Linked DNA regions of Synechococcus elongatus PCC 11801. The protein of the gene in region 2 interacts with the protein of the main gene of each other region in a pairwise test. Links are inferred from orthologs where the notes say so. Each region holds a gene or a part of one and is shown on either strand. Other genes may lie near its edges.

Evidence for each region.
Region 1: the proteins of ftsZ (region 2) and DOP62_RS10135 interact in binary tests that used the Escherichia coli proteins (3 or more experiments, as listed by UniProt). The link is inferred for Synechococcus elongatus PCC 11801 from one-to-one orthologs.
Region 3: the proteins of ftsZ (region 2) and rlmN interact in binary tests that used the Escherichia coli proteins (3 or more experiments, as listed by UniProt). The link is inferred for Synechococcus elongatus PCC 11801 from one-to-one orthologs.

What each region holds. Positions count from the first base shown.
Region 1 is NZ_CP030139.2:2,033,036-2,042,690, reverse strand. Bases 4,523-7,483 are described here. They hold DOP62_RS10135 (rod shape-determining protein), read left to right. Parts: upstream 4,523-5,482; coding sequence 5,483-6,484; downstream 6,485-7,483. Other genes in these bases: mreD (rod shape-determining protein MreD), read left to right, coding at 7,219-7,483; mreC (rod shape-determining protein MreC), read left to right, coding at 6,509-7,258; DOP62_RS10140 (single-stranded DNA-binding protein), read right to left, coding at 4,892-5,254; DOP62_RS10145 (GNAT family N-acetyltransferase), read right to left, coding at 4,523-4,754. In the rest of the region: DOP62_RS10165 (hypothetical protein), read left to right, coding at 1-774; DOP62_RS10160 (Coq4 family protein), read right to left, coding at 821-1,468; DOP62_RS10155 (potassium channel family protein), read right to left, coding at 1,594-2,682; DOP62_RS10150 (phospholipase D-like domain-containing protein), read left to right, coding at 2,844-4,283; more of DOP62_RS10145, read right to left, coding at 4,323-4,522; more of mreD, read left to right, coding at 7,484-7,902; DOP62_RS10120 (cbb3-type cytochrome c oxidase subunit I), read left to right, coding at 8,035-9,486; DOP62_RS10115 (cbb3-type cytochrome c oxidase subunit II), read left to right, coding at 9,483-9,655. UniProt on the Escherichia coli protein: Forms membrane-associated dynamic filaments that are essential for cell shape determination. Acts by regulating cell wall synthesis and cell elongation, and thus cell shape.
Region 2 is NZ_CP030139.2:1,387,627-1,397,174, forward strand. What follows is about bases 6,695-9,548. They hold ftsZ (cell division protein FtsZ), read right to left. Parts: upstream 8,784-9,548; coding sequence 7,605-8,783; downstream 6,695-7,604. Other genes in these bases: DOP62_RS06655 (phasin family protein), read left to right, coding at 6,695-6,832; thiD (bifunctional hydroxymethylpyrimidine kinase/phosphomethylpyrimidine kinase), read right to left, coding at 6,817-7,608; DOP62_RS06670 (cell division protein FtsQ/DivIB), read right to left, coding at 9,003-9,548. Also shown: nifJ (pyruvate:ferredoxin (flavodoxin) oxidoreductase), read right to left, coding at 1-2,795; DOP62_RS06635 (PIN/TRAM domain-containing protein), read right to left, coding at 2,918-3,997; radical SAM family heme chaperone HemW, read left to right, coding at 4,109-5,299; panB (3-methyl-2-oxobutanoate hydroxymethyltransferase), read right to left, coding at 5,296-6,102; more of DOP62_RS06655, read left to right, coding at 6,404-6,694. UniProt on the Escherichia coli protein: Essential cell division protein that forms a contractile ring structure (Z ring) at the future cell division site. The regulation of the ring assembly controls the timing and the location of cell division.
Region 3 is NZ_CP030139.2:121,759-131,274, reverse strand. The notes cover bases 2,625-5,446. They hold rlmN (23S rRNA (adenine(2503)-C(2))-methyltransferase RlmN), read right to left. Parts: upstream 4,668-5,446; coding sequence 3,582-4,667; downstream 2,625-3,581. Other genes in these bases: ald (alanine dehydrogenase), read left to right, coding at 4,928-5,446; DOP62_RS00650 (chlorophyll a/b-binding protein), read right to left, coding at 4,649-4,819; DOP62_RS00660 (replication restart DNA helicase PriA), read left to right, coding at 3,272-3,463; DOP62_RS00665 (sodium:solute symporter family protein), read right to left, coding at 2,625-2,806. Outside these bases: DOP62_RS00680 (HEAT repeat domain-containing protein), read right to left, coding at 1-306; DOP62_RS00675 (GNAT family N-acetyltransferase), read right to left, coding at 397-882; DOP62_RS00670 (hypothetical protein), read right to left, coding at 873-1,025; more of DOP62_RS00665, read right to left, coding at 1,022-2,624; more of ald, read left to right, coding at 5,447-6,019; DOP62_RS00640 (TolC family protein), read left to right, coding at 6,209-7,819; DOP62_RS00635 (BCD family MFS transporter), read left to right, coding at 7,893-9,320; DOP62_RS00630 (inositol monophosphatase family protein), read left to right, coding at 9,320-9,516.

The DNA.
Region 1 (9,655 bases), 640 kb from region 2 along the record:
AAGGGAATGGTCTATGCAAACTTGGGAATTGCTCAGATTATTGGCAAGAATTTTGATCAAGGAATTGCTCATCTTCTCTGGGCATCTGAAGAAGACAAGGCTTTCAGCAGAAATCCTCATGGGATTATAGAGTCAGACTTATGGAAACAGTTTGAGAATCAATATATTTTTCCTTTATTTATTAACTTAAACACAATAGAAGCAGCTGAATTAAGCTCCAAAGTAGACAAAATATTTATCGAAAGATTGCTGAGATATTTTGATTTAGAACACAGGCTGCTTCTCGAAGTGGCAATGTTCTCTATTTGTGAAAACTTAAAATTTAACCGCTTCAAGAGGAATAAGTACACTCAAGTCAAGATGTACATGCTACTAAGAGACTTGTGTATTCTAATAGAAGCACTCCTTAGAAAGAAATACTTAACCAACTATCCGAATGGTTCAGAGGGAGGGAGTCTTTTTAAATTACTTGAGTTCAATTTGTCTATTAGGGGCTTTAGGTTTAATAACTCTAGCCTTAAAGGGAAAAATAGAGCTCAAGGTATTCAGGAGTTTCTTGATAAATTAGATTCTATCTTTCAGTCAACTGAAGATTTAGTAGTCAAGCAATGTTTCTGCTTGGCTCTAACAAGAAACTTTACAAGTCATCATCTCGATATTTCCAATGAGATCAGGTCTGAGTCTAGTCAGTTCACTCTATCTGATGTTTGCGAGACTATTATTGTTAACCTTCTTTCAGTATTGCTGTATTTTTATGCAGTTAATGCAGTCTAGAGCCAAGAACAAAAAATCAGTTCAGTCCTTGGCTCTATTGGGTTTATCAGAGCACAATTCCCAATTTTTGTCGCCACTGATCTAGCGTCCAATCCCAGTGATCTTCCCAGCGCTGCGACACCAATAAATCCGCCTTGTCAGCTAGTTCCAGTCCACGAGCCACCTCTTTAAGAATGGGGGCTGGATCGCGTCCTTCCTTGATTGTTTTCAGCAGACCACCAGCAATCAGCAACACCGCAAGAGGCGATCGGTTTTGGCGCAAATTGAAAGCTTGCAGCCCTAGCTCACTGGCCGGATCAGTGCCAAAGCCTGTGATCACGTGGGTGATGTCATGGGTGACCCGCAGTCGCTCAATGATGTATTCATCCGCATTGGTAGCTGGCTTTGCGGGCTGCAAGTCATCGGGGGAGAGATTTTGACTGAGCAAGAGCGAGGCATAGGCCTGCCCGAGCGTCCCCGTCGGTAGTTGGTTGAGCGCTTCAAGAGAGGGGCGAGCTGGTGCGTAGTGTTCCTCAGCGAGTTGAGCCACTGCCGGATGCGAAAGCATCCAAGCCCGACTCTGAGCTGCGATTTCCGTTTTATTGAGAGAATCGGCGATCGCCAACACGCGATCGAGACTTTCGGCACGGGCTGCTTTTAGGAAACCGAGCAGCGTCCGCAAATTTTCGAGCCGCTGTCCCAAATTGATCAACATGGCAAGTCCTCTTCGCCGTTTCCACTCTAGGAGTACTGTTGCGCACACTCCAGAGAGATCCTGCTTGTCTTAAGACATCTGACTCCGTCTGACTCAGGGATCAACCTTCACCTCAGCAACAAGGGCTAGGGACGCTGACGCACGCCTCGATACTGCACTTGGCGCTGAAGGGCGTAGTGTTTGGCAAAGCGGGGTAGATCGCCACTGTGCCCCATGACAATCAACGTGTCGCCAGCATGCAAAAACAGATCTGAACCAGGCCGCAGGATCATCTCGCCGGTAGATCGCCGTAGCGCCACGATAATGAAAGCCCCCTTGCCGCTGACTTCAACTGACCCTAAGCGATGGCCAATCAGTGGCGATTGGGGGGCGATCGCCAGCTCATCCATTTGGATATCCAATTCACCCAATAATTCATTGAGCGTTTGGTGACTATCACTACTCTCCAATAGACTCGATGAAGCTGGATTAGTAATTAAATAGGCCATCCGTAATGCGCCGATCGTCGCAGGCAAAATGACGCGATCGGCTCCAGCCTGCAATAGCTTCTTCTCAGTGGCGGGCAACTCTCCCCGTGCAATGATGGTCAAGTTAGGATTGAGTCCTCGAGCTGTCAGCGTAATAAAAACATTGGCAGCATCATCAGGTAAAGCAGTTGCTAAAGTCAGTGCCTGTTCAATACCCGCATCTAGTAGAACTGTTTCATCTGTCGCACTGCCCCGCAATGCTAAAAAGCCTTGCTCTTCTGCTTGTCGGACTCGAGATTCATCACTATCGATAATGATCATCGGCAGATTAGCATCCGCAATCTTGCGAACTAGAATTTGGCCAATTCGACCAAAGCCGCAGATAATCACGTGCTGTTTCAGGTTTCGAATCTCTCGAGTCATGCGTCGCACGCCCAAAGCGCGTCGAATTTCGCCTTCCGTCACCAGCTGCGCCAAGCCGCCGATCAGATACACCGCTGAGGAAGTGCCCGCCAGGATGACGAAGATCGTGAAGACTCGCAGCTCAGGGGTATTGATCGGGCGCACTTCGCCATAGCCCACCCCAAAAATCGTGATGACGACCATATAGATCGCATCCATCAAACTCCAGCCCGCTAACCAGTAGCCCAAGATGGCGATCGCTTGGGTCGCGACAAAAAACAGTCCCCCAATCAACACCTTGCGCAGGGATGGCGGGAGCGATCGCCGGGGTGAGCCAGCCGTCATGGAGCCAAGACGCGATGCATGGTTGAGTTCTAGTCGGAATCAGCAACCGAGAACTGTATCCAGCGCAGCGATCGCCCACCCCAGAGCTGAAGCTGGGCTTAAATCTGACTGAGTTTGCAGCGAGATCCCGTCCTATTGAAGAGAGTTGCCAGATGCTCAAGATGAAGCCTGGAGTGATCGCTTTTCTACTGGGACTGCTCACCGCCTGCCAAGCGCCGCTCGCGCAGATTCTCCCCGTTGCTGGCGGTGGCTCCACTCGTTGGGATGCCAATGCGCCTCTACAGGTTGCTTTTAATCACGATCCAGACCAGCGATTTACCGACGGCTTAGGGCGCGATCGCGAGGGAGATGACCTGGAAGGGCGACTCCTTGCCAGCTTGGAACAAGCAACAACTTCAATCGATGTTGCGGTTCAGGAAATCCAGCTTCCTCGACTGGCAACGGTCTTGGCCCAAAAACACCAGGCGGGCATCCCGGTTCGCGTCATTTTGGAAAACCAATATCGCCAGCCCTGGAGTCAGCGCCTCTCTGCCCCGATGAGCGATCGCGATCGGCAACGACTGGAGAACTACCGGCAACTGGCCGATCGCAATCGAGATGGCCAGCTCAGTCCAGCTGAAATTGCCACGGGAGATGCTGTCGTCATCCTTGAGCGTGCTGGGGTGCCGATCCTAGATGACACCGCTGATGGCAGCAAAGGTAGCGGCCTCATGCACCACAAGTTTGCGATCATCGATCGCCAATGGGTCGTCACCGGTTCAGCCAACTGGACAGCCAGTGATTTCTTTGGCGATCCGGGTCGACTGGCCAGCCGAGGCAATGCTAATCATCTGCTCTGGTTCCGCAGCCCTGCGATCGCCGCTACCTTCCAAACAGAATTTGACCTTATGTGGGGAGATGGCCCCGGTAACTTGCCCGACAGTCTGTTTGGCCGGGCGAAGCCGCCGCGATCGCCGCAATCAGTGCGCGTAGGTCAGACCCGTGTCCTGGTGCAGTTTTCGCCCTCCAGCCTGCGATTGCCTTGGGAGCAGAGCACCAATGGCACGATCGCTCGTTACCTCACGCAAGCTCAACAGCAGGTTGATCTGGCGCTCTTTGTTTTTTCCGAGCAGGCGATCGCGGATGTTTTGGAAGCGCGATCGCAGCAAGGCACCCAGATTCGCTTGCTGATTGACCCTGGCTTTGCCTATCGGCCCTACAGCGAACTGCTGGATGCGTTCGGCCTAACGCTACCCGATCGCGACTGTCGTGTTGAGCCTAACAATCGCCCTTGGGCAACACCACTGGGAACTGCCGGAGTGCCGCGTTTGGCGCCGGGCGATACGCTGCATCACAAGTTCGCCGTGATCGATCGCCAGCGTGTGCTGACCGGATCCCACAACTGGAGTGCAGCGGCAAACGAAAACAACGATGAAACCTTTCTGGTCATTGAGGATGCAACCCTAGCGGATCGATTCAGTGCCGAATTTGAGCGACTCTATGCCAGTGCGTTCTTGGAAATTCCGCCAGCTCTACAACGGCGAGTCAACGAGGCCAATCGCCGCTGTGGGAGTCGATTGGAAATCGCACCCAGCCGAGATTCCGCAGAGCCTGAAGACTAACCAGTCATGTCTTTCATCGCGCGATCGCACCTGTGCGGATCAGGTGGTTGACCACTGCATGAACAACTCACGCTCCCCAGTGCGCTCATCCAGTCGCTCTTCAACTGGCTTGAAGCCGTGTCGGCGATAGAATTTCTGCGCGCGATCGTTGTTCACGTACACACAAAGTCCCAGCCCCTTTCGCAGGGACTGCGCCTGCCGGAGGAGTGCGCTACCGATACCCTTGCCTTGATGCGTTGGATCAACGAACAAGGCTGCCAGACTATCCTCCACAAGCGACAGAAAGCCCACAGGCGTTCCAGCTGCATCACAAACCACGTAGGTTTCGGCTCCGGGAAGGTACTGGTCTCGCATGGCCTCGGCTTGAGAGAGCCAAAACTCGTCGGGAATGAAGGCGTGCGCTTCGCGGGAAGCGGAAAGCCAGATGTTGACGAGAATTGGGAGATCGTCATTGTTGGCCAGACGAATCATGCAGCCCTCTCAGTCACCATTGGTCATCCTCAAGATGCCTGTTTTATGCCTGTTTCAAGCTGCTGTTTGCGATAAAAAGCAGTCCTACCACGGGCTGGGTAAGACTGCGGATTGTTGAATTCAGCTTGACTTGGTTCCTAGAACAAATCGCTATCGGGATCTCGAGGTGCCATCCCACCTTCCTGATCGCGGCGCGAGCCGAGCAGTTCGAGACGATTGCCCCTCACCACAGGAGTGGTTCGCTGCTTGCCATCGCGATCGGTCCAGCTTTCGATTTTGAGGGCGCCACTGATCCCGATCAGGCTGCCTTTTTTGACATAGTCGATCGCAACTTGTGCCTCACGCCCCCAAAACTCCACGTTGAACCAGTCGGGTTCATCGTTCCGGGTGCGGCGATTGACCGCCAGCGAAAACTTACAGACTACTGAGCCGGACTCGAAGTAGCGAGCCTCAGGGTCGCGGCCCACGCGCCCCACCAAGTTGACAACATTTAAGCTCATCGTGCAGTCAAACTCCCGTGCGTTGCTCAGTTTCATTCTGGCAGTTGTCGCCCAACCCGCCGAGCCAATCGCTGCCTAGACTGAGTTAGCAGGAGGCGATAGAATCCTCTGGCGTTGCAGGCCACTCCACTGCGTTTCTGGCTTGCTACTCAGCTTAATTACCGCAGCCACGTCATCAAGGCGGATTTATCAGTGAGTATTCTTCGGCGCTTCTCCCTCTCCCGCGACATGGGTATTGACCTAGGGACGGCCAACACACTGGTCTATGTCTCCGGTAAAGGAATCGTTCTGCAAGAGCCTTCAGTGGTCGCGATCGACCAAAACCTCAAGAAACCCCTAGCGGTCGGCTCTGAGGCCAAGTTGATGTTGGGGCGTACGCCCGGCAGTGTCGCAGCCCTGCGCCCCCTGCGGGATGGTGTCATCGCTGACTTTGATGCCGCTGAGCTGATGCTCAAGCATTTCATCCGGCGGGTGCAGGAAGGGCGATCGGGGGTTGCCCGCGTCGTGATTGGCATTCCCAGTGGCGTCACGGGGGTGGAACGACGGGCAGTGATGGAAGCTGCAACCCAAGCAGGCGCCCGCGAAGTCTATCTCATTGATGAGCCGGTTGCAGCCGCGATCGGGGCAGGACTGCCAGTGGCAGAACCGACCGGGACGATGATTGTCGATATTGGCGGTGGCACTACCGAAGTCGCCGTGATGAGCTTGCAGGGCATTGTCCTCAGCGATTCAGTGCGAGTCGCAGGCGATGAACTGAGTGAGGCGATCGCGCAGTATCTCAAGAAAGTCCACAACCTCGTGATTGGTGAGCGAACCTCCGAGGAAATCAAAATTATGGTCGGGTCGGCGTTCCCCGACAACGAATTTGACGAGACGACCATGGAAGTCCGGGGTCTGCACCTGCTCTCGGGTCTGCCCCGTACCGTCACGATCAAAGCAGCGGAAGTGCGCGAAAGTATGGCGGAGCCGCTGAATGTAATTGTGGAAGCCGTCAAACGTACCCTCGAAAAAACCCCGCCAGAATTGGCAGCAGACATCGTCGATCGCGGGATTGTGCTTGCCGGCGGCGGCGCTTTGGTGCGCGGCTTGGATGAGCTGATCAGCCATGAGACGGGCATCATCACCCACATTGCACCAGACCCACTCAGCTGTGTGGTCTTGGGAACGGGACGTGTGCTCGAGAACTTCAAGAGTCTGGAGCGGGTGTTTAGTGCTAGCTCCCGTGCCTAGCGCGGTACGAGACGGCAGAACACGATGACGGATGTGCTGCGTTGGTTCAATCGCTTTGGGATCCGCGTGGCGATCGCAGGGGGACTGATTGGGGTCGCTTGGATTTTGCGGCAAACCCAAGGTGCCCTGTTGGCAGAGGTCTATGCCTTGATCACTCGCCCCTTTTATCCAGGGCCAACGCAGCAGGAATGGGTGCAGTCGGCAACGGTGTCGGGTCTAGAACAGGCACTCCTAGAAGCCGAAGCCGAGAATCGAGTTCTGCGTCAACAACTCGCCCTGCAACCCAAACAGCCCCCGGGAACCGTTCTCGCCCCGATCATTGGTCGCAGTGTCGACAGCTGGTGGCAGCAAGTCACTCTCGGACGCGGTAGCCGCGCTGGGGTGCAAGTGGGGGATAGCGTGAGTGGTCCAGGAGGGCTAGTGGGGCGCATCGTTAGCGTTTCCCCCAACACCAGCCGGGTTCTGCTGATTACCGATCCCAGCAGCGGCGTCGGCGTAATGATCAGCCGATCGCGCAGTCAGGGCTACATTCGCGGCCAAGGCACCAACCAAGTCACCGTGCGCTTTTTCGATCGCGATCCCGTCGTGCGTCCGGGGGACGTCGCCGTGACCTCCAGCGCCAGTACACTTTTCCCCGCTGGCTTGCCGGTCGGGGTAGTTCAGAAAGTTGATCTGCAAGCCACACCTGCCCCCGAGGCAGTCTTGCAACTCTCGGCTCCGATTGGGCAGCTAGAGTGGTTGACGATTCAGCGATCGGTACCCAGCCCGCCATGAGCTTCAGTGCTGACGATGCGCGATCGCCTTGGCTGGCGACTGGCTTATCGGCACTGGGGCTAACCTTGCTGATGCTAGTTCGGCTCCCTGGTTTGGAGCTGGCAGGTATTGCGCCTCACTGGGTGCTGCTCTGGTTGATTACGTGGGCACCGGGTCATGCCGTCTGGCAGGGGATTGTGGCGGGGGTAACGCTGGGATTGCTGCTCGATGCGCTCAGTACTCCCTATCCCACCCATGCACTGGGACTAGCGATCGCGGGTTGGCTGATCACCGCTGGCTACCGCCGCCGCTGGTTTAGCTTGGAACCGATCGCGTTAGTCAGCCTCTGTTTTGGCCTGGCTATTTTGATCGAAGCCACGACGGCGCTGCAATTCCTGATTCACTTTCACGATTCCAATAGCTGGTCGCCCGAAGCCAGCAATACTGCCCAGCGAATTATTGCCGACCTCAACCGCCCTCTAGTGCCCGATCAAAAGGTGGGCATTAACCCCCGCTATGTCGCTCAACCGCTGTACTTTTTGCGCGGGATTCTCTGGGACTTCGCCCATATCGGCTTGGCTTCAGCCGTGATCAGCAGTCTATGCCTACCCCTCGTCTTTATCCCGTTGCGATCGCTCTGGCAGGCTAAACGCGATCGCCTGTAAGGCATGGCTGGCAAGGCTAGCGATCGCTGGCGATCCGTCTGGATCAGGGCGGAGACCTTAAGCTTTCCTCAGAGGAAATTGCCGAATCAGAATTGCCTGTGGATACTGAGGGCAGTTTTTTGAGCCCCTGGCATGACTATCGCGAGCCCAACGGGGTTTCGTCGCCTGCCCCCCTGGCTGGCACGACTGGCGGGCAGTTCAACGCTGAGTGAATCTCAGCCCGATCATGCGGCTTGGGTCTGGCTGGGAGGTGCGCTGGTCTGGATGATTCTGGGCATGTGCCTCGGCATGATCGCCGCCATTAAGCTGACCTATCCCGACTTCTTGGGTGGAACTGCACCGCTTGGCTTTGGGCGCGTCCGTCCCGAACACGTCAACACGATTCTGTTTGGCTGGATTGTCGGCGGTGAAATTGGTGCAGCGCTCTACATCCTGCCTCGTGTCTGTCAGCGATCGCTGATCTTGGGAGAACTGGCTTCCTTGAGCGGCTGGGCATATCACATTGCTGTGCTGCTGGGCCTAGTTAGCGTCAGCTTGGGTTGGACAAAGGGTGCCGAATACGAGGAATGGGTGCGTGGCATCAACCTCGCGGTGGTGATTACGGTCAACCTTACGGCGCTTTGTCTGGCCTTGACCGTGTTTGAACGGCGAGTCAGTGGATTGTTTGTCAGCGTCTGGTACTTTTTCCTGTTCGCGATCGCCTTTGACTTCATCTACATTCCCGCCAACCTGAGTCGGAATGCAGGCGCGGAAGGTGCGGTGATCAACTGGTACTACGGCCACAATGCCGTTGGTTCAGTGATGACTGGAGCAGGACTGGCGATCGCCTATTACGTGGTGCCGCGGCTGCTGAATCGCCAACTGTTTGCCCACGGCGTCGCCACGCTGAGTTTCTGGACTTTTGCCGGTTTCTACATCTGGAATGGCGGCCACCACTTGCTCTATGGGCCGGTGCCGCGCTTCATCACGATGATGGGCTACTTCGCGGCCTTTGGTATGACCCTGCCCTTCGTCCTGTCGACAGTTTCGCTCTGGGGAACGATTTGGGGGCAGTGGCGCGCCATTTGGGAAAGCATTGCGGTGCGCTTCGCTGTGCTGGCGGCTTTTGTCTACTTTTGGGCTTCGGCTTCGGGAGCCATGCTGGCCTGGCATGAACTCACCATCATTCAGCACTTCTCTGACAACACGATCGCCCACGTCCACCTTGCCTTTTTGGGTTTTACAACGCCAGCCCTGAACGCCTTGCTCTATCTAATGGTGGAGCGCGGTCTACGACGTCCTTTGATCCCGGTCCTGCAAAAACTGCACTGGTGGATGTTTGTGATTGGCTGCGCCCTCTACATCTTGCCGATCTACGGAGCCGCTTTTTTTGAGGGTGTTGGTTGGTTCCAGCAAGTGCCTTTTAGCGAAACCGTTGCGCTGCGCTACCCCTACTACTACCTGCGGATGTATAGCGGTTTGTTCCTAATCGGCGGGCAGCTCGCCATGGTCTGGAACCTGATTTATGCCTGGCGATCGCCGGCACTGGAACCTGTGGCTGCGATCGAATCACCTGTCTGGCTGGTTCCGGGAGAAGACGCATGAGACGCCTCTCCTTTCTGCTCTCGGGGTTGCTCATCCTCTGCCTGGGCGTGTTCATCATCAGCGAGCTATCGATCCGGATTGCTGGTGATACCGTTCCGTCCCCGGGGCTACAGCCCTACAGCGAAGTGGCGCTGCGCGGCCGTCAGGTCTACATCGAAAATGGGTGCCT
Region 2 (9,548 bases):
AAAATGCCGGTCTCCTGCGACTGGTCGGCGTTGAGCGTTTGCTGCACCAGATCGGGTGTAAGGGGATTGCCCGCGATCGCCGCAAGGTTGCTTAACAACTGCTTCGCCATCGCTTCCTGCTGATCGAGCGCAACCCGAAAGCCCAAGCCAAACTCCGCGTTGTCTTCAAACAGCGAATTCGACCAAGCAGGGCCACGCCCTTCAGCGTTATGCGTCCAAGGCGTCGTCGGTAGATTGCCGCCGTAGATCGAGGAGCAACCCGTGGCATTGGCGACCAACATGCGATCGCCGAACAGCTGCGTCACCAGCTTCAGGTAGGGCGTTTCGCCACAACCGGCACAGGCTCCCGAGAACTCGAACAGGGGTTGTTGCAGCTGCTGCTGGCCGATTTTGTGCAGATTTAAGACACTGCGATCGACCTCGGGCAAGTTGAGGAAGAAGTCCCAGTTTTGCCGCTCTTGCGATCGCAACGGGGCTTGTGCGGCCATGTTCAGTGCTTTGCGTCGCGGTTGCTGGCGATCGCGGGCAGGACAAACCTCGACGCAGAGCTGGCAGCCGGTGCAATCTTCCGTCGAGACCTGAATCGTGAACTGGCGATCGCCCCAAACCGGATCGCGAGCGGGAACGTGCTTGAACGCCTCCGGTGCTGTCTCCAACGCTTCTGACCCGTAGACTTTGGCGCGAATGACGCTGTGGGGGCAGACGACTAAGCATTTACCGCATTGCACACAGAGATCGGGCTCCCAAACCGGCACCGTGTCGCTGATGTTGCGCTTTTCGTAGCAACTGGTGCCGCTGGGATAGGTGCCATCGACGGGCAGCGCACTGACTGGGATTTGATCGCCTTTGCGAGCCAGCATTGAACCCAGTACATCGCGGACAAAAGGTGGAGCTGATGCGATCGCCGGTGCTTCCGGCACACCCGCCGCAACGGGAACGCCAACCGGCAAAGGTTTGAGGGCGGCCAAGGTCGGCTCAATGATCGCCAAGTTGGCATCAACGACTGCCTGACCTTTCTTTCCGTAGGTTTTCTGGACCGCCAGCCGGTAGGCCGCGATCGCGGCTTCCTGGGGCAAGACGCCCGACAGCGCAAAGAAAGCAACCTGCATCACCGTGTTGATGTGGCGACCTAGCCCTTGCTCCGCTGCTAGTGCATCGGCGTTGATCACCCAAGGCTGGAGTTGCTTATCGAGAATGCCCTGCTGCACTTTTTCGGGCAGTTGCTGCCACGTCTCCTCAGGGCTGTAGGGGCTGTTGATCAGCAGCGTGGCCTTAGGCGCAGCGCTATCGATCAGGTCGAAGCTGTGCAGAAATTGCCACTGGTGGCAGGCGACAAAGTTGGCCTGACTGATCAGGTAGGGTGCGGCGATCGGGCGGGGGCCAAAGCGCAAGTGGGAAACCGTGACCGAACCTGATTTTTTCGAGTCGTAGACGAAGTAGCCCTGCGCCCAGTTATCGGTGTCTTCGCCGATGATTTTGATCGAGTTTTTGTTGGCACCAACCGTGCCATCCGAGCCAAGGCCGTAGAAGATCGCCCGCACCGTGTCGTCGGCTTCGATCGACCAATCGGCATCCCACGGCAGTGACAGATGCGTCAGGTCATCCTCAATCCCGATCGTGAAGGGATGCTGCAGGCGTGGTTGAGCAAGGTGATCAAAGATCGCTTTAACCATCGCTGGCATGAATTCCTTGGAGGAAAGGCCGTAGCGCCCGCCAATGATGCGCGGCGGTTGCTCCAGCCGCGACAGGGATTCGACCACATCCAGATAAAGCGGTTCGCCGCTGGCTCCAGGTTCCTTGCAGCGATCGAGAACCGCGATCGCTTTCACGGTCGCTGGTAGTGCTTGCCGCAGTTCCGCCGCAGGAAAAGGCCGATAGAGCCGCAGCTTCAGCACGCCAACTTTTTCGCCTTGGGCTTGCAATGCTAGTGCGGTTTGCTCAGCGACTTCCGCACCGGAGCCCATCACCACGATCGCTCGTTCTGCATCCGGTGCGCCGACATAATCCACCAGCTTGTAGGCGCGTCCCGTCAGTTGCGCGAATTCATCCATCGCCGTTTGGACAAGAGCCGGAGCAGCGTTGTAGTAGCGATTAACGGTCTCACGGGCTTGGAAGTAGACATCAGGATTCTGAGCCGTGCCGCGAATCACCGGATGGTCAGGACTGAGGGCGCGACGTCGATGCTCACGAATCGCCTCGGCAGGAATGTATTGCTGCAATGCTTCGTCCGGCAGCAGTGCAATCTTCTGGATTTCATGGGAGGTGCGGAAGCCGTCAAAGAAATGCAGGAAAGGAATCCGGCTTTGCAGACTGGCTCGCAGGGCGATCGCGGCAAAATCCTGTGCTTCTTGCACTGAAGCAGAGCAAAGGAGAGCGCATCCTGTTCCCCGCACGGCCATCACATCGCTGTGATCGCCAAAGATCGAGAGTCCCTGTGCTGCCAGCGATCGCGCCGCAATGTGCAACGCCATCGGCGTCAGTTCGCCCGCAATCTTGTAGAGATTGGGGATCATCAACAGCAATCCCTGCGAAGCCGTGAAAGTCGTCGTCAGCGATCCGACTTGCAGCGCCCCATGCACAGCTCCAGCAGCGCCCGCCTCACTTTGCATTTCGATAATGCTGGGCACATCGCCCCAGAGGTTCGGTCGATGTGCCGCGGCCCAAGCATCAGCCCACTCTCCCATGGGTGAAGCAGGCGTAATCGGATAGATGGCGATCACTTCGCTGAGGCGATAGGCTACCCGCGCAACCGCTTCATTGCCGTCCAAAGTGGCGTAGACAGGGGAGGAGGCCATTTTTCTCCGCAGAAAGCGGCATCTGCTCCTATCGTGGGCACCGCGATCGCTGAAGCCTGCAGATTGCGCCGTTTTCTTAGCTTTCGCTCACGCTCTGTTACGCAAGGGATGGGGTGGAAGACCTAGGCGGGCATTAGTGAAACAGGCTTGGCAAAAATCAGGCGTCCGGCGGAGGTTTGCAAGGCACCCGTCACCATCACCGCAATCTCGCTACCAATAAAGGGCCGTCCCTCTTCGACGACAACCATCGTGCCGTCTTCGAGATAGCCCACGCCTTGAGCGGCTTCTTTGCCTTCCTTGAGAATCCGCAGGTCGAAGCGATCGCCCGGCAAATAGGTGGGGCGTAGGGTTTTAGCCAGGTCGTTGATGTTGAGTACCGTTACCTCTTGGATGCTGGCGACCCGATTGAGGTTGTAGTCCACCGTGAGTAATGGTGCTTGCAGGTCCTGTGCGAGGCGAACAAGCTTGGCATCAACGGTGCTGATGTCGTCGTAGTCGGCGCTGTTAATCGAGATGCGGTTAGCGTAGGTCTCGCGCAGGCGGTTGAGCACATCCAAGCCGCGCCGGCCCCGCGATCGCTTCTGGTCATTACTGGCATCGGCGAGTTGCTGCAACTCCTGCAAAACAAACTGCGGTACAATCAGCCGCCCTTCCAAAAAGCCCGTTTCAATCAGGGCTTCAATCCGCCCATCAATGATGCAACTGGTGTCGATCACTTTGCTGATTGCCGGTTTGAGCGTTCCTTCCGCTAGCAGGGCAGACTCAACGGAGCCCGGATTAACCAGCCGCAGTAGCGTACGGCCATGGGTATCGGCCAAGGTAATCCCCGACATGCCAAAGGCAATGCTGCCAATCACTGCTGCTAGGGGCTTGAGGAAAACAAACTCGGTTGGAATCGGCAGCAGGAAGACGGGCGTCAGGATCAGGTTGGCAATTACCAGACCGAGAATCAGCCCGACAGCTCGACTGATCAGTTGATCCGTGGGCATCTGCCGCGCTTGCAGCTGCAGTCGTCGGACGGTTGCTTGCGCCAAGAGACCAAACAAGCCACCAAACAAAGCAGTGAATCCGGCGACCACAAAGCGCAGTCCTTCCAGATCCGTGACCTGTTGCAGAGCGCGCTCCGGCAGCAGATCAACTCCCAGGAAACCGGTTACCGCACCGGTGATCAAAAAAAGCAGAATAATCAAAGCGTCTAACATAGTCGCGAACCGAAGCGGCGCAAACTCTGTGGCTGCACGGGATCGCGCCAGCCGCGAGGCAGGGTGCCCCATTATATCCACCCATCAGTATGGGCTTGCTGGCAACAGCGCATGACCAATTTGCCGATCGCAGCTTACCTGCACATTCCTTTTTGCCGCCGTCGCTGCTTTTACTGTGACTTCCCGATCAGTGTCGTGGGCGATCGCCTGCGGGGGGATCAGTCGGGCATGATCCGCCAGTATGTCGACGCACTCTGCCAAGAAATTGCTGCGACCCCCGTTCTCGGGCCAGCACTGCAAACGATCTTTTTTGGTGGTGGAACGCCGTCTCTGCTGAGCCCCAACCAGCTCGATCGCATTCTGCAGGCGCTCGATCGCCGTTTTGGGATTGCGGCAACGGCTGAAATTTCGATCGAAATGGATCCCGCGAGCTTTGATCGATCGCAAGCGATCGCGACGCGTCAGCTGGGCTTTAACCGCGTCAGCATTGGTGCTCAGGCGTTTCAAGACGGTCTACTCGAATGCTGTGGCCGCACCCATAGGCGGGCTGATATCGATCGCGCGGTGGCGGATGTCCGAGCAGCCGGTTTCGAGAATCTCAGCTTGGATTTGATCTCGGGTCTACCCGGCCAGACCTTGGCTGATTGGCAGGCTTCTCTGGAGGCTGCGATCGCCTTGGACCCGACTCACCTTTCGGCCTACGACCTCGTGCTGGAACCTGAAACAGTCTTTGGCAAGCGCTACCAGCCCGGCGATCGCCCCTTGCCAGCGGATGAACAAGCGGCAGCGATGTATCAGCTGACCCACGCCACGTTGGAGGCGGCGGGCTTTGAGCATTACGAAATTTCCAATTACGCGCGATCGGGATTTCAGTGTCGCCACAACCGCGTCTATTGGCAGAATGATTCCTTCTACGGGTTCGGTGTCGGCGCGACCAGCGCCCTGCGAGGTCAGCGCTTTAGCCGCCCCCGTCGCCGAGCAGATTACTTTGCTTGGCTTGAGACACCAGGGGCGATCGCGGCAGCCTGTGCACCGATTCCCCCCGATCCTGCCGATGCCTTGGCAGAGACGCTGATGTTGGGTCTACGGCTTGCGGAAGGGCTGGCTTGGTCTTCGCTAGAGCAGCAGTTTGGTTCAGAGTTTCTGCGATCGCTGCAACCGGTCATTCAGCGCTACCAACAAGCGGGTTGGCTGCAGTGGCAGGGCGATCGCCTTAGCCTGACCCAGCCGGAGGGCATGCTCTTTTCCAATCAAGTGCTGGCTAGTTTATTCGAGCGTTTAGATGCGATCGCGACTGTTTAGGCCAGCGGCTCTTGCTCGGCTGGCTGAGACTGTAGAAACTGGCGATCGCGGACTTCACGGGCATAGCGCTGGACAGCAGACCCGATCGCTTGGCGCAAGTTGAGGTAGGCCGGAGCAAAGGGCGGCTGGGTGGGCGTGAGGCCTAGCAAATCAGCCGTCACCAAAATTTGCCCATCACAGTCGGGGCCGGCTCCAATCCCGATCGTTGGAATAGAGAGTTTCGCCGTGATCGTGGCCGCTAGAGGGTCAGGAATATGCTCCAAGACGATCGCGAAAGCCCCAGCAGCCTCCAGCGCGAGAGATTGTTCCAAAATCTGCTGTTGTGCTTCGGGTGTTTGGCCCTGCTGGCGGTAGCCGAGCTGCCGTACGGATTGCGGGGTTAGGCCCACATGCCCCATCACCGGAATACCGACCTCGACCAGCCGTTGCACCGTTTCTAGGAGGCGCGGATAGCCCCCCTCTAGTTTGACGGCTTGGGCTTCCGTCACCTTCAGCAGCTGACCCGCTGCCAGAATTGCATCCTCTGGGCTGGTTTGGTAGGACAGAAAGGGTAAATCACTGACGATCAACGCATTGCGGCAACCGCGTTGCACTGCTTGCACATGGTGGATCATGTCCTCCAAGCTCAGGGGCAGCGTAGTGGGATGCCCAAGGGCGACCATCGCTAACGAGTCACCCACCAAGACCAGATCAATGCCGGCCTCGTCCAAAATGCTGGCGATCGCAAAATCCCAAGCAGTCAACGCCACGATCGGGCGACCCTGTTGCTTCCACTGACGCAGGTGACGAGGCGTGATCGGCATGGTCGCAACTGAGACGCGCTTCCCCACGCTATCAGACCGGCGCGATCGCTCGATAGGGGAGCAATGCTATGCTGAGATTGACTCGGACCTATGTGGTCAGAACGCCCAAATCCTGTCAGGACCGGAAGGTAGCAGCAGTAAGGGATGCTTTTGACAGGCGTAGACTCCGGGTCACTTTTTTTGCATGAGTCTTTGCGATCGCAGCGAATGTGGCCAGAGTCACTTCCCAGAGCGGCCCTATCGACTTCAACGCCCTGAATGGCAAGGCTATGCTGAAGCAAGACGCCCCAGAGCTGCTGGCATGAGCACTGTTACTGATCTTCTCCAAAAAGCGGTCTACCTCGGCATTGGTTTGGCTTCCTATGTGCCTGAGCTTGCCAAGAGTGAAAATCTCGCTGACCTGAGCGATCGCGTTCAAAAACTGGTGGATGACTTAGTTGCCCGTGGTGAAATGACCACGGAAGAAGCTAAGCAGGCAGTAGAAGAATTAGTTCGTCAGGCTCAAGGTTCTGTCGGGGGGCCTGCGGGTTCTCCCCCACCCATTCCTCAGCCAATTCAAATCACTGTTGAAGAAGTTGAGCCAGAGGCGAATACGAGCGCAGCATCAACTCCTGCCGACAGTGCGCCGCCGAGCAATTCGACTTCTGCCGCGGATGATCTTGAAAGTCTGCGCCAGCAAGTGAGTCAACTGCGGGAAGAGTTGAATCGTCTCAATCAAAACAAAGAGTAGAAGTGCCCAAGTGGACCTTGGCCGTGGCCGATCGCGAGGCTGTGGCGGAGTGCTTCGGTGACGTAGGTTTTGGCTGTTTGCGTCGCTGCCAGCGGATCAAGCCCTAGCGCAGCGTTGGCTGCAATCGCGGCAGCTAGGGTGCAACCACTGCCGTGGGTGTGGGGTGTCGCGATCGCTTCTGTCTTCAAGACTTGGGATTGCTGTCCATCCCACCACCAATCAACACCGTGCCAGTCACCGGTCGCGGCGCCGCCTTTGATCAGCACCGCCTGCGGCCCGCAATCCTGAATAATCTGCGCTGCTCGATCCAAATCAGTAGCGTCTTGAATTTCCATCCCTGCCAACAGTTGGGCTTCGTAGCGATTGGGGGTCAAGACGGTTGCCAGCGGTAAGAGGCGATCGCGCAGGACAGCGATCGCAGCCTGATCAATCAGCACAGCTCCAGTGCGCGACACCATCACTGGATCGATAATTCGAGGAATTGTGAGCGGAGCGATCGCTTGAGCGACCACTTCCATAATCTCGGCATTGAGCAACATGCCGGTTTTCAAAGCTTGAGGCGGTAAATCAGCAAGCACTGCTTTGAGCTGTGCAGTGACCCCTTCTGGGGCGATCGCATCCACGCGCGTCACGCCCAGCGTATTCTGCGCAGTTACACAGGTAATGGCACAAGTCCCGTGGACTCTGTGAAAGGCAAAAGTCCGCAGATCTGCTTGAATACCTGCCCCGCCGCCACTATCTGAGCCCGCAATGGTCAGCGCGATCGGAGGAATCACTGGGGCCGGTTTTGAATTTTCCGCTGCAAGAAGGCCGGTATGTCGAGGCCACCACTCACCGGTGGGTTGACTGAGCTGGGAGCAGCAGGCGAGGGGCTAGAAGATTGAGCGGTGATGGTCGAAGTGGTGTTGAGGTTGGGGCGATCGGTGCTGAAGCCCGTGGCAATGACGGTGATCCGCAGCTCTCCTTCGAGGCGATCGTCGATCACCGCACCAAAGATGATGTTTGCCTCCGGATCAACCACTTCGTAAATGGCATCAGCCGCCGCGTTGACCTCATGCAAGGTCATGTCCCGGCCACCCGTGATGTTGAAGACAACACCCCGTGCCCCTTCGATCGAGGACTCGAGCAGCGGTGAGCTAATCGCAGCGTGCGCGGCTTCCCGTGCACGTGACTTACCCGAACCACTGCCGATGCCCATCAGGGCTGAACCGGCATCGGCCATCACCGCGCGGACGTCGGCAAAATCAACGTTGACCAAGCCCGGAATTGTAATGATGTCAGAAATCCCTTGGACACCCTGCCGGAGAATGTCGTCGGCAACGCGGAAAGCTTCTTGAATCGGCGTTTGCTCCGAGATGGCATGGAGCAGGCGATCATTGGGAATGGTGATCAAGGTATCAACGGAGTTCTGGAGCGCAGCCGTGCCTTCCTCCGCTTGCTTCATGCGGCGACGCCCTTCAAACGTAAAGGGCTTGGTGACAATACCGACTGTCAGCGCCCCCACTTCTTTAGCGACCTCAGCGACAATTGGTGCCGCACCGGTACCAGTGCCGCCGCCCATGCCTGCAGTAATAAAGACCAGATCAGCACCTTCAAGAGCAGCGATCAGGTCTTCCCGCGACTCTTCGGCTGCCTTCATGCCGATCGCAGGATTCCCCCCGGCCCCTAGCCCTCGCGTAAGCTTCTGTCCCAACTGCATGCGCTTGGGGGCTGCGGAATGGAGCAGGGCTTGAGCATCGGTGTTGAGGGCCCAAAATTCAACCCCGCTGACATCGCTGCTGATCATGCGGTTGACCCCATTACTGCCACCGCCACCAACACCAATCACTTTGATGCGAGCAACGCTGCTGGGGATAATCAATTCTTCTGGCTGCCCTAGCGCGTCAAACCCCGACAGAGATCCATCACGGTTGAAGCCATAGGAGTTGTTGATCGGCATAGGGTCGGTCATGGGAGTGAGGAGTAGCGGCCAACCGATAACTTGAACAAGCTAGGTTGAACGTTAGTTTAGGGCAGCGAACTAAAAACAAGAGAATTATTGACGCACTCCGTCGGGAAAGGCAACCGTAACCAGTGGTTGTCAATCACAAAATACTCCGCACGCCCCCCTGAGCAATACGCGCAAGGCTTAGTCAAAAATGCTGATTGTGACACTAAAAACTACGTTGCTCTACTGTGCAACAGTTTGAGGCGATCGCCGTGGTGGAGTAGGTTTCATCTGCACCCGAGGGGTTGCGGGTTGTCGCAGGTCGATATAGGCGATCGCATCCAGATTCGTTTTCTCTGGCAGCTGCCGTAGGCGATCGAGGGTGGCAATTTGCTGGGGTAACAGCGCGGGGTCATAGGGACCGCAATAAACCAGACCGAGCTCTGTTTCCAAAATCAGATTGGTGGGGTCGCGCCAGTCCAATCCTCGAATCTGGACGGGACTACTGCTCAAAAGGGTATAGAGCGCTGGCCACAGGCGTTGATAGGGCTCGCGGTAGCCGCGTACCTTCAGCGTCGTCTGAGGCAAGTTGGCGCCGAGTCGCTCATAGGCGGAGAGGGGATGCCAAACGCCTTGTCGATCGAGAATGCCCCAGCGTTCCTGCGGAGGTTGATTCGGTTCCACTACGACCCGCGAGGCTTGAGCCGTTGCCATAATTTCTTGGACCGTGATTAGCAGACTGGCTGGCAGGAGACGGCGCTGGATCTGTACCTGTTGGAGGGGGGCTGC
Region 3 (9,516 bases), 1.3 Mb from region 2 along the record:
ACATTCAATCAGAACATCGACGGCTTGGTGACTGACATTGCGCCCCAAAGCATAGGCAGCCGCTGTCCGAATATTGGGACAGGTATCATCCAGCGCTTTGATTAGGTGAGGAATCGCCCGTGGTTCAGTCAAAGCCGCAAAAGCCCGAACCGCTGCCAGACGATTGAGCGCGTTGGCATCCTGAAGCTGCACCAGCATCACTTCGGGATCTGGCGGTGTGGTGTCTTCTGTCTGAAGGAGCTGATCGAGGGGATCGACCAAAGCCGATTCCACGTCCTCAATCAAGTAGAGATCATCACTGCGCATAAAAAATACTTTAACCAAAGAGGGGTTCGGGTCGATCTGTCCCGTTCGCTCTGGGCTAGCGGCAGTCTATCGAAGGACCTCCACGGACAGTCAGGACTCGCTGGCAGCGTTGCGGATCAGTGGCTTGCTGAGACTCAAGCTTTCTACACAGAACCCCGCACGTTGGTACAGGGCGATCGCGCCGGGATTATCGGCATAGACCTGCAAACTGAGGCTGCGATCGCCTTGCAACTCGGCCCAGTCTTCTGCTTGGGCCAGCAGTGCAGTGGCTAGCCCCCGCCGCCGATGTTCCGGCTCCACATAGACGAGAAAGATGTAGGTCTGGCGATCGCCTGTGCGTTGGTCTTGCGACTGTCCTAGCCAAAGACCCGCGACAATCTGGCGATCGCCAGCCGTCACGATCCACCAGATCGACGTCTCTTCGCTCAGAAAGCGATCGAGGGTTCGGGCAAGATGGCTAGGTGGTAGTGATGCCGTGCCTTCGCTGTAGCCCGCTTGGAGATAGCGCAACAGTTGAGCGCGATCGCGGGGCTGACCACGCTGCCACTCATAGCCGGCAGGTAAGGCTACCGCCACAGCACCACAGCAGCAGGCTCGATCGGTGCCGGTGCTGACATGTCATCGGGCAGAAAGGCGCGGGCACTGACCGCAACCAACGCCACAAAGAAGGTCAGCACAATCAACAGCGGCAAAACGTACTGGCGGAGAACGGTGATCATGGCAAGAGTGTTGGGGTGGGTAGGGTTGGAAGACGGTGATGGCTCAATTTCCGCAACCAGAACCCACCCAAAACAGCGGTGAGCAGCGCGAGCCAGCCAGTCAGAGGCTGCAAGAGCAAGAAGCCTCCAACACTGAACATACTGCCGAATAGCAGCAAAGAGGCTGCGACAATCCGCAGGCCATCAATACGAAGGTCTTGAATTGGAGCCAGCCCCGACTGTTGTTGTTGTCGTCGCCAGCCAGGGCCACCCGGGCGAATTCGCGCGTAGAAGCTCTGCAAAACCGATTCGGGCTCGGGGGGGGTCAGCAGCATGACCGTAATCCAGATTGCCGCTGAAATCAGGGTTGTGACCAGAAGCCGTAACCCAAAATCAGGGATTTTCAGCCAAGGCAGCACTGAGGTCGAAAGGCCAACAACGAAGCCTGCCAGCATCGCCGCCAATTCCGCTGCCGCGTTAATCCGCCACCAATACCAACGCAGAATCAGGACAACGCCAGGACCAGTCCCGATCGCAATCACCAAGCGGAAGACCGTGCCGACATCATCACTGAAGAAAGCGGTGACAGCCCCCAAAACAGTCACGAACACGGAGGCAAGCCGACCGACTGTCACCAGTTCCGCTGCCGAAGCCTGCGATCGCCAGAAACGGCGGTACAAGTCATTCGTCAGATAAGAGGCGCCCCAGTTGATGGAGGTCGACACCGTACTCATGAAGGCGGCGAGTAACGAGGCAGCCACCAACCCCAGCAACCCCGGCGGCAAAAAGTCCAGCATCAGCTTGGGATAGCCCAACTCTCGATCGCTCAGGTTGGGATAGAGCACGAGGGCTGCTAAGCCAACAATGACCCAGGGCCATGTCCGTACAACGTAATTGATGATGTTGAACAGCCAAGCCGCTTTGGCGGCGTCGCCCTCGGTGCGAGAGGCTGCCAACCGCTGAATAAACTCCCCCCCACCATCGCTGCGACGGAAAGTCCACCACTGCAGGCCGAGATAGGCCAAAAATGTCGTTGTGGTCAGGCCAGCCGTTTCAGTCCAGTCGAAGCTGCCCCCGCTCCAGCGGAAGGGAAGAAAGTCGAGCGATCGCCCCAAGCCCATCGCCTGCAGCTGATCGACCAAGTTACCCATACCGCCAATGCTGCTGACGGCACTGGCCGCCACAATCAAAGCCCCGACCAGCGCTAGGACGAGCTGGAAGAAATCGGTAACCACGACCCCCCAAAGACCAGAGACCCCCGAGTAGACCAAGACGATCAGGCAAATTGCAATGACACTCCAGAGGCGACTGTTCTCGCCCACATCGAAGCCCAGACTGTTCCAAACGCCCAGCGCCTCGATTGTTTTGGTCATCGCCAGAATGGCGTAGCCGATGCCGATACAGTTGATCGGCACTGCAAACAAAAAGGCCTTGATCCCCCGTAACCAAGCTGCTGTCTGACCGCCGTAGCGCAGCTCTGTTAGTTCCGCATCGGTGATGATCTCCGATCGCCGCCAAAGACGGGCAAAGATATAGATCAAGCTGACGTGGGCAAGACCAAAGCACCACCACTCCCAGTTACCAGCAATCCCGCGCGTCCCAACCAGTCCAGCAACGTAGAGCGGCGTATCAACCGAGAAGGTCGTAGCGGCCATACTGGCGCCGGACAACCACCACGGCAGCGATCGCCCCGACAGGAAGAAGTCTTCAATGCCCCGCGAGGCTCGGCGGGCAAAGTACAGACCAATACCTAAGCTGATGACCAAGTAAAGACCGATGACCACCCAGTCTAGAAGCTGCATCGTGGTGAAAGGCTAACTGCGGCCTCATCTTCGCACTGTTCTGCAGCTTAGAAAAAGAATTACGATTGCGCGATCGGAATTCTCTTTAGAAAGTTTTTAGATTTTCTCTCAACTTTAGGCAAGGCATCGTGACAGGGTAAGAAGCGGCTCAGCAGCGCTACTGCGATCGCGGTTTCTCGCTTTGATTGATGCAGCGCTCTTAGCATAAATGTCACTTAGCCAACAGGAAGCCAATTCAAAAATGTGATGTAGTTATTTGAAGCATTTAGGAAAATTTCCAATTCCCCCAAAGCATTCAGCCTGCTAGGTTTTCTTAGAAACTAAAGAAAGTTCGCAGTTTTCCCTTGATCCCCGTCTAGTTTTCGCCGATATGATGCCATTAATTGCCGATTCTGTTCAGCAATCGGACTACAAAAACTGTTAATGCAGCCTGTTCTCTCTTGCGGACTAAGGATCGATATAACCATGACAACGATTCAACAAATTCGCTGCCCTAATTGCGGCCGTCCCGCAGAACGGGAGCATTTTGCTAGCCGCCAAGTGCTGCAAACCCAATGCCCCTGCTGTGACTATTTGTTAGTTACCTGCAGTCTGACGGGCCGCGTCATTGAAGCCTATGCACCGGGCATTGGTTCTCGGCCACCCCAGTGGGGTTAAGTCCAACCAAGCCTTGACTACCAACCAAAACAGAGTCATGAGAAGCGATCGCTGAATTTTAGCGATCGCTTTGATTTTGTTGAGTTTGCGACAACGGTCAGGAAAGCTCTGGCTCAGCTTAGACCGTGAGAGAGGTTGGCCGTCGATTGGCTCGCAGTTGCCCACAGGCTGCATCGGCGCCCAATCCTTTAGACCAACGCACAGTGACTGCAATTCGCTGCTGGCGCAACGCTTCGGCAAAGGCATCCACTCTCGCCTTGCTGGGGCGCTGATATTCAACCTCATCAATGGGGTTGTAGGGGATCAGATTGACGTGGCTTTGGAAGCCTCGCAGCAGTTTTGCCAGTTGCTCAGCTTGAGCAGGATGGTCATTCAACCCTGCCAGCAGAATGTATTCGAAGGTGACGCGCCGCCCTGTGATCTGAACGTAATCGCGGCATTCCTGCAGCAAGTCAGTGATGGGGTAGTGACGTGAGCTGGGGATAATTTGGTCGCGCACTGCTTGGCTGGACGCATGCAAACTGACCGCCAAGGTGAACTGTAGAGGGCGATCGCCCACGCGACCGGTTTCGGCGAGGCGGCGAATATGGCCGGGGATCCCAACGGTCGAGACTGTGATGCCGCGCTGGCCAATGCCGATGTCTTGGTTGAGGCAGCGAATCGCCGACAGGACTGAGTCAAGGTTGAGCAGGGGTTCACCCATGCCCATGAAAACGATATTGCTGACTCGTTGCTGCCAGTTTTCTTGAACGGTCAACACCTGATCGATGATTTCGTGGGGCGCGAGGTGCCGCCGGAACCCCCCTTTGCCCGTGGCACAAAAGTCGCAGGCCATGGCACAACCCACCTGCGAGGAAACACAGACTGTCAGGCGATCGCCCGAGGGAATGCCAACCGCTTCAATGATTTCGCCATCATCGAGCTGCAGCAGGTATTTAACCGTGCCGCTCGGCGATTGACTGCGCTCAGCGATGCGCGATCGCCCAACGGGAACCGATTGCAAGGACTGACGCCAGTCTTTGGGGAAAACGCTAATCTCCGCCAAGTTATGGACGCTGCGCTCGTAGAGCCATTGGTGCAGCTGCTTGGCACGGTAGCTGGGCTGCCCTTGGGCAACAACCCAATCCTGTAACTCCGGCAGCGATCGCCCCAATAAAGGAGTCGTTTCAGCAACCGCTTGCGGTTCTAGACCAGACCGAGCCAATGGAGGAAGCCCTCGTGAGTGGTGATTTCAAAGGCGATTAGCGTGATAAAGCCCAGCATGGCCAAACGCCCGTTCAGCTTTTCAGCAGTCTCATTGAAGCCAAAGCGAGGACGATCGCGGCGAGGCGTGATGGTTGGTTCTAGGGTGGTCATAGCAGCAGCAAGCTTTTCTCCATGATGTTGCATTTTGTCAATAAACGGAGGTGACGTTCGCGATCGCTGGAATCTGCCACAATAAGCCCGTTCAGTCGGGACCGCAGCATGGACATCGGAGTGCCGCGTGAGCTCAAGGATCAAGAATTTCGGGTCGGGCTGAGCCCTGCCAGCGTGCGATCACTCAGTCTGCAGGGACATCAGGTCTGGATTGAGCAAGGGGCTGGGGTCGGATCGGGATTTCCAGACGAAGACTATTTACAAGCAGGTGCCAAGGTCGTCGCTACGGCCGCAGAAGTCTGGCAACAGCCGCTCGTGGTCAAGGTGAAGGAGCCGCTGCCCCAGGAATACGACTACCTGCGATCGGACTTACTCCTGTTCACTTACTTACACTTAGCAGCCGATCGCTCCCTGACTGAGCGACTGATCAGCAGCGGAACGACCGCGATCGCCTATGAAACTGTCACCGCCCGCAATGGCAGTTTGCCGTTGTTAATGCCGATGAGCCGGATTGCAGGTCGACTGTCGGTGCAATTTGGAGCTCGCTTTCTAGAACGCCAACAAGGGGGACGAGGGGTTTTACTAGGTGGGGTTCCCGGTGTCAGTCCTGGCACGGTGGTGATTCTGGGTGGCGGGATCGTCGGAACCGAAGCTGCCAAGATGGCGATCGGCCTGGGTGCCAAAGTCCAGATTGTCGATATCAATGTTGAGCGGCTAGCTGAACTGGAGACACTGTTTGGGTCCCGGGTTGAACTGCTCTACAGCAGTCCTGCCGAAATTGAAGCCCGCGTCCCGCAAGCTGACCTGTTAATTGGTGCAGTTTTAGTGCCCGGACGCCGTGCACCGGTGCTCGTTAGTCGCAACCTGATTACCCAGATGCACCCCGGCTCAGTTGTCGTGGATGTGGCAGTAGATCAAGGTGGTTGCATTGAAACCCTGCGTCCTACTAGCCACAGCCAACCAACTTACGTAGAAGCAGGCGTTGTTCACTACGGCGTGCCCAATATGCCTGGGGCTGTTCCTTGGACAGCGACACAGGCTCTGAATAACAGCACACTGCCCTACGTCCAAGCGATCGCCGCCCACGGCTTGGGTAGTTTGGATCGCGATTCTGGTTTGGCGGAAGGACTGAACGTGGCTCAGGGACAGATCGCCCATCCGGCGATCGCGGCCGCCTTCCCCGACCTACCCCACCGTTGAGCGATCGCAGCTGAGAGTCTCACTAAAAAGCGGCTGTTTCCTGAGTTCTCGGCGATTGAACAGCGCAATGGGAACTCAGTGCAAATGTTGCGGTTCTCGGTACATTAGGCAAGGATTCCCTGAGCGAAGAAAATTCTCTAACTGCGGATCCGCTTCCCTTTGACCCTGCTCTTTTGTTCAAACACCTCCATGGCTGCTTTTCTCTACCGTCTCTCTTTGCTGAGCGCTCTGGCGATCGCAGCCCATGGAATGGAGCCGCCTGCGGCGATCGCGGACATTGTGGATCCTCAGGCTACGGGCCCATCCCCCACGATTGCCCAAAACTCCCCACCACCAGCCGCAACCACGCCGGCACCGACGACGCCTCCATCGAGCCCCGTCAAGGAAGTAGTTCCTGATGCCAATCTGCTCAAGGAGTTGCAAGCTAACCCAAATCCCTTCCAGCTTCCGAATCAGCCCAACCAAGTTCAAACCGAATCGCTCCAACCACTGACTTTGGAGCAGGCGCTGAATTTAGCTCGCCTCAACAATCCCCAAGTCCAAATTCGCCAGCTCCAAGTTGAGCAACGGCGGGCAGCGCTGCGAGGAACAGAAGCTGCTCTTTACCCAACCCTTGGGCTTCAAGGTAATGCTGGCTATCAGCAGAGTGGCAACCGGCTCAATGTGACTGAAGGGTCTACCGTTCAGCCCACAGGCAGTAGTCTCTTCACCACTCTGGGACAATCTTCGATCGGGGCAACCCTCAACCTGAACTACACGATTTTCGATTTTGTCCGGGGTGCCCAACTAGCTGCCAGCCGCGACCAAGTCACCCAAGCAGAACTGGATCTCGAAGCCACCCTCGAAGACCTGCAGCTCACTGTTTCTGAAGCCTACTATCAGCTCCAGAATGCCGACCAGCTCGTTCGAATTGCGCGGGAATCGGTTGTTGCCTCGGAACGAAGTCTCAAAGATGCAGAGGCTCTATTCAGAGCTGGCGTTGGTACCCAGTTTGATGTGCTGCGGCAACAGGTTCAGCTTGCTCAAGACCAACAAAATTTGGTTGACAGCATCGGAAATCAAGATAAAGCTCGCCGTTCCTTAGTGCAGGCTCTCAACCTGCCGCAAAACGTCAATGTCTTGACGGCCGATCCTGTAGAACTAGCCGCACCTTGGAATCTCAGCCTCGACGAGAGTATTGTCCTTGCTTTTCAAAACCGTCCAGAGCTCGAGCGGGAAGTGCTGCAACGCAATATCAGTTACAACCAAGCCCAAGCAGCCCGAGGACAAATCCTGCCGCAATTGGGCCTGCAAGCCTCCTATGGCGTAACCGGGTCAATCAATAGCAACCTCCGCAGTGGCAGCCAAGCTCTGACCTTCCCATCACCAACGCTCACGAATAACAGTAACTATTCTTATTCCATTGGATTGGTACTCAACGTGCCGCTGTTTGACGGTGGCTTAGCCAATGCCAATGCCCAGCAACAGGAACTGAACGGCCAGATTGCGGAGCAGAACTTTGTGCTGACGCGCAATCAAATTCGGACCGACGTTGAGACTGCCTTCTACGACCTGCAGACCAACTTGGCAAACATCGGCACCACCCGTAAGGCTGTTGAGCAGGCACGAGAAGCCCTACGCCTGGCACGTCTGCGCTTCCAAGCTGGTGTTGGCACCCAGACGGAAGTGATCGACTCGCAACGAGACTTGACGCGGGCAGAAGCTAACGCCCTCAATGCCATCACGGCTTATAACTTGGCGCTCGCCCGGATCAAGCGAGCTGTCAGCAACGTCAGTAACTTGGCTCGCGTCGGCAGCTAACGTTCTACCAGCCCGCCACCAGGTAGGTTTGATGTTGCATTGTTAAAAGGTGTCTCATTTGTCTGTGTCCACCATGGTTGAGTCGCAGCCTGTGCCGCCATCCCTCAGTCTGGGGACGATGTTACGGCTTGGGCTTTTTCAAGCATCCCTTGGCGTGATGTCGATCTTGACGCTGGGGGTTCTCAACCGCGTCATGATCGATGAACTGCGGTTGCCGGCTCTACTGGTGGCAGGCGCGATCGCCATGCACCAATTTGTCGCGCCGGTTCGGGTCTGGTTTGGGCAGCTCTCTGATACGCGACCGCTTTGGGGACTGCACCGCAGTGGCTACATCTGGCTGGGTAGTGCCACCTTTTGCCTCGTGGCTAGCTTGGCTGTCCGCTTAGTCTGGCCTTTAGCCGCTAGTTTTGAGCAGAGTGGCTGGGGCGGTAATACCTGGCTCTATGCGATCGCCCTAGGTTTGACGTTCGCCCTCTACGGTGTGGCTATCAGCGCCAGTTCGACTCCGTTTGCGGCCTTGCTCGTCGATGTCACGGATGAGCGCACACGACCCAAGTTGGTCAGTATTGTTTGGTCGATGCTGATGGTGGGGATCGTCATCGGTGGGATCACAACGGGGATTTTGCTGAAGTCAGTTGGTGCTGAGTCTTCCCTGGCTGAAATTCAAGGCTCGCTGCAGCAACTCTTCACTGTCGTGCCACTGCTCGTGTTCGGCACCATCCTGCTGGCAACGGTAGGGGTTGAGCGGCGTTACTCCGGATTTGTGGAGCGATCGCAGAGCCGCGACCGCGAGGACAGCATTACTCTCGGTCGTGCCTTACGGGTGCTGACGGCGAGTCGTCAAACGGGCTTCTTTTTCGCCTTTTTGGCCGTCCTGACCTTCAGTCTTTTCTTGCAAGAAGCGATTCTGGAACCCTATGCCGGTCAAGTCTTTGGCTTCAGTGTCGGGCAATCCTCGCAGCTCAATGCCTACTGGGGCTTTGGCACCTTGATTGGCACGGCAGTGACTGGCTTTTTGGTGGTGCCGAAACTAGGGAAAGAACGGACTGCGCAAGTTGGCTGTGGACTGAGTGCCCTCTGCTTCTGTCTGATCATTGCGGCGGGCTGGGGACCTTGGCCGACGTTATTGCGATCGGCGATCGTGCTGTTTGGCCTCGGTGCTGGGATCGCTACGAGTGGCTCAATCATTCTGATGCTCGATTTCACCTTGGCTGAGACAGCCGGAACCTTTATCGGCGCTTGGGGGCTGGCGCAAGCCCTGTCCCGCGCTATAGCGACTGTCAGTGGCGGCGCAATTTTTGACTTAGGTAAATTAGGGCTTTCAGCGGAAGCACTGGCAGCCGGAGGAGCGGCCCTCTTCCCAGCCTATGCCTTGGTCTTTGCCGTCCAAGCGCTGGGGATGTTGGTGGCGATCGCCTGTCTCAGTCGCGTCAATGTGCAGGAGTTCCGTCAGCACAGCCGTGTTCGACTCAGTGATGTCTTGGCAGCTGAGCTGGACTGATGACTCAACCCAATTGGCGATCGCTCGCCCAAACGATTGAAGCACTCTGCCAAACGGTGGGCGATCGCCTCCTAGAGGAATTTGGGACACTCCAAGCTACGGAAAAGGAAGACGGGAGCTTGATTACAGCGGCCGATCGCTGGGCCGACCAAACCCTGCGCGATCGCCTGACTCAGCTTTTTCCTGACCATGCCCT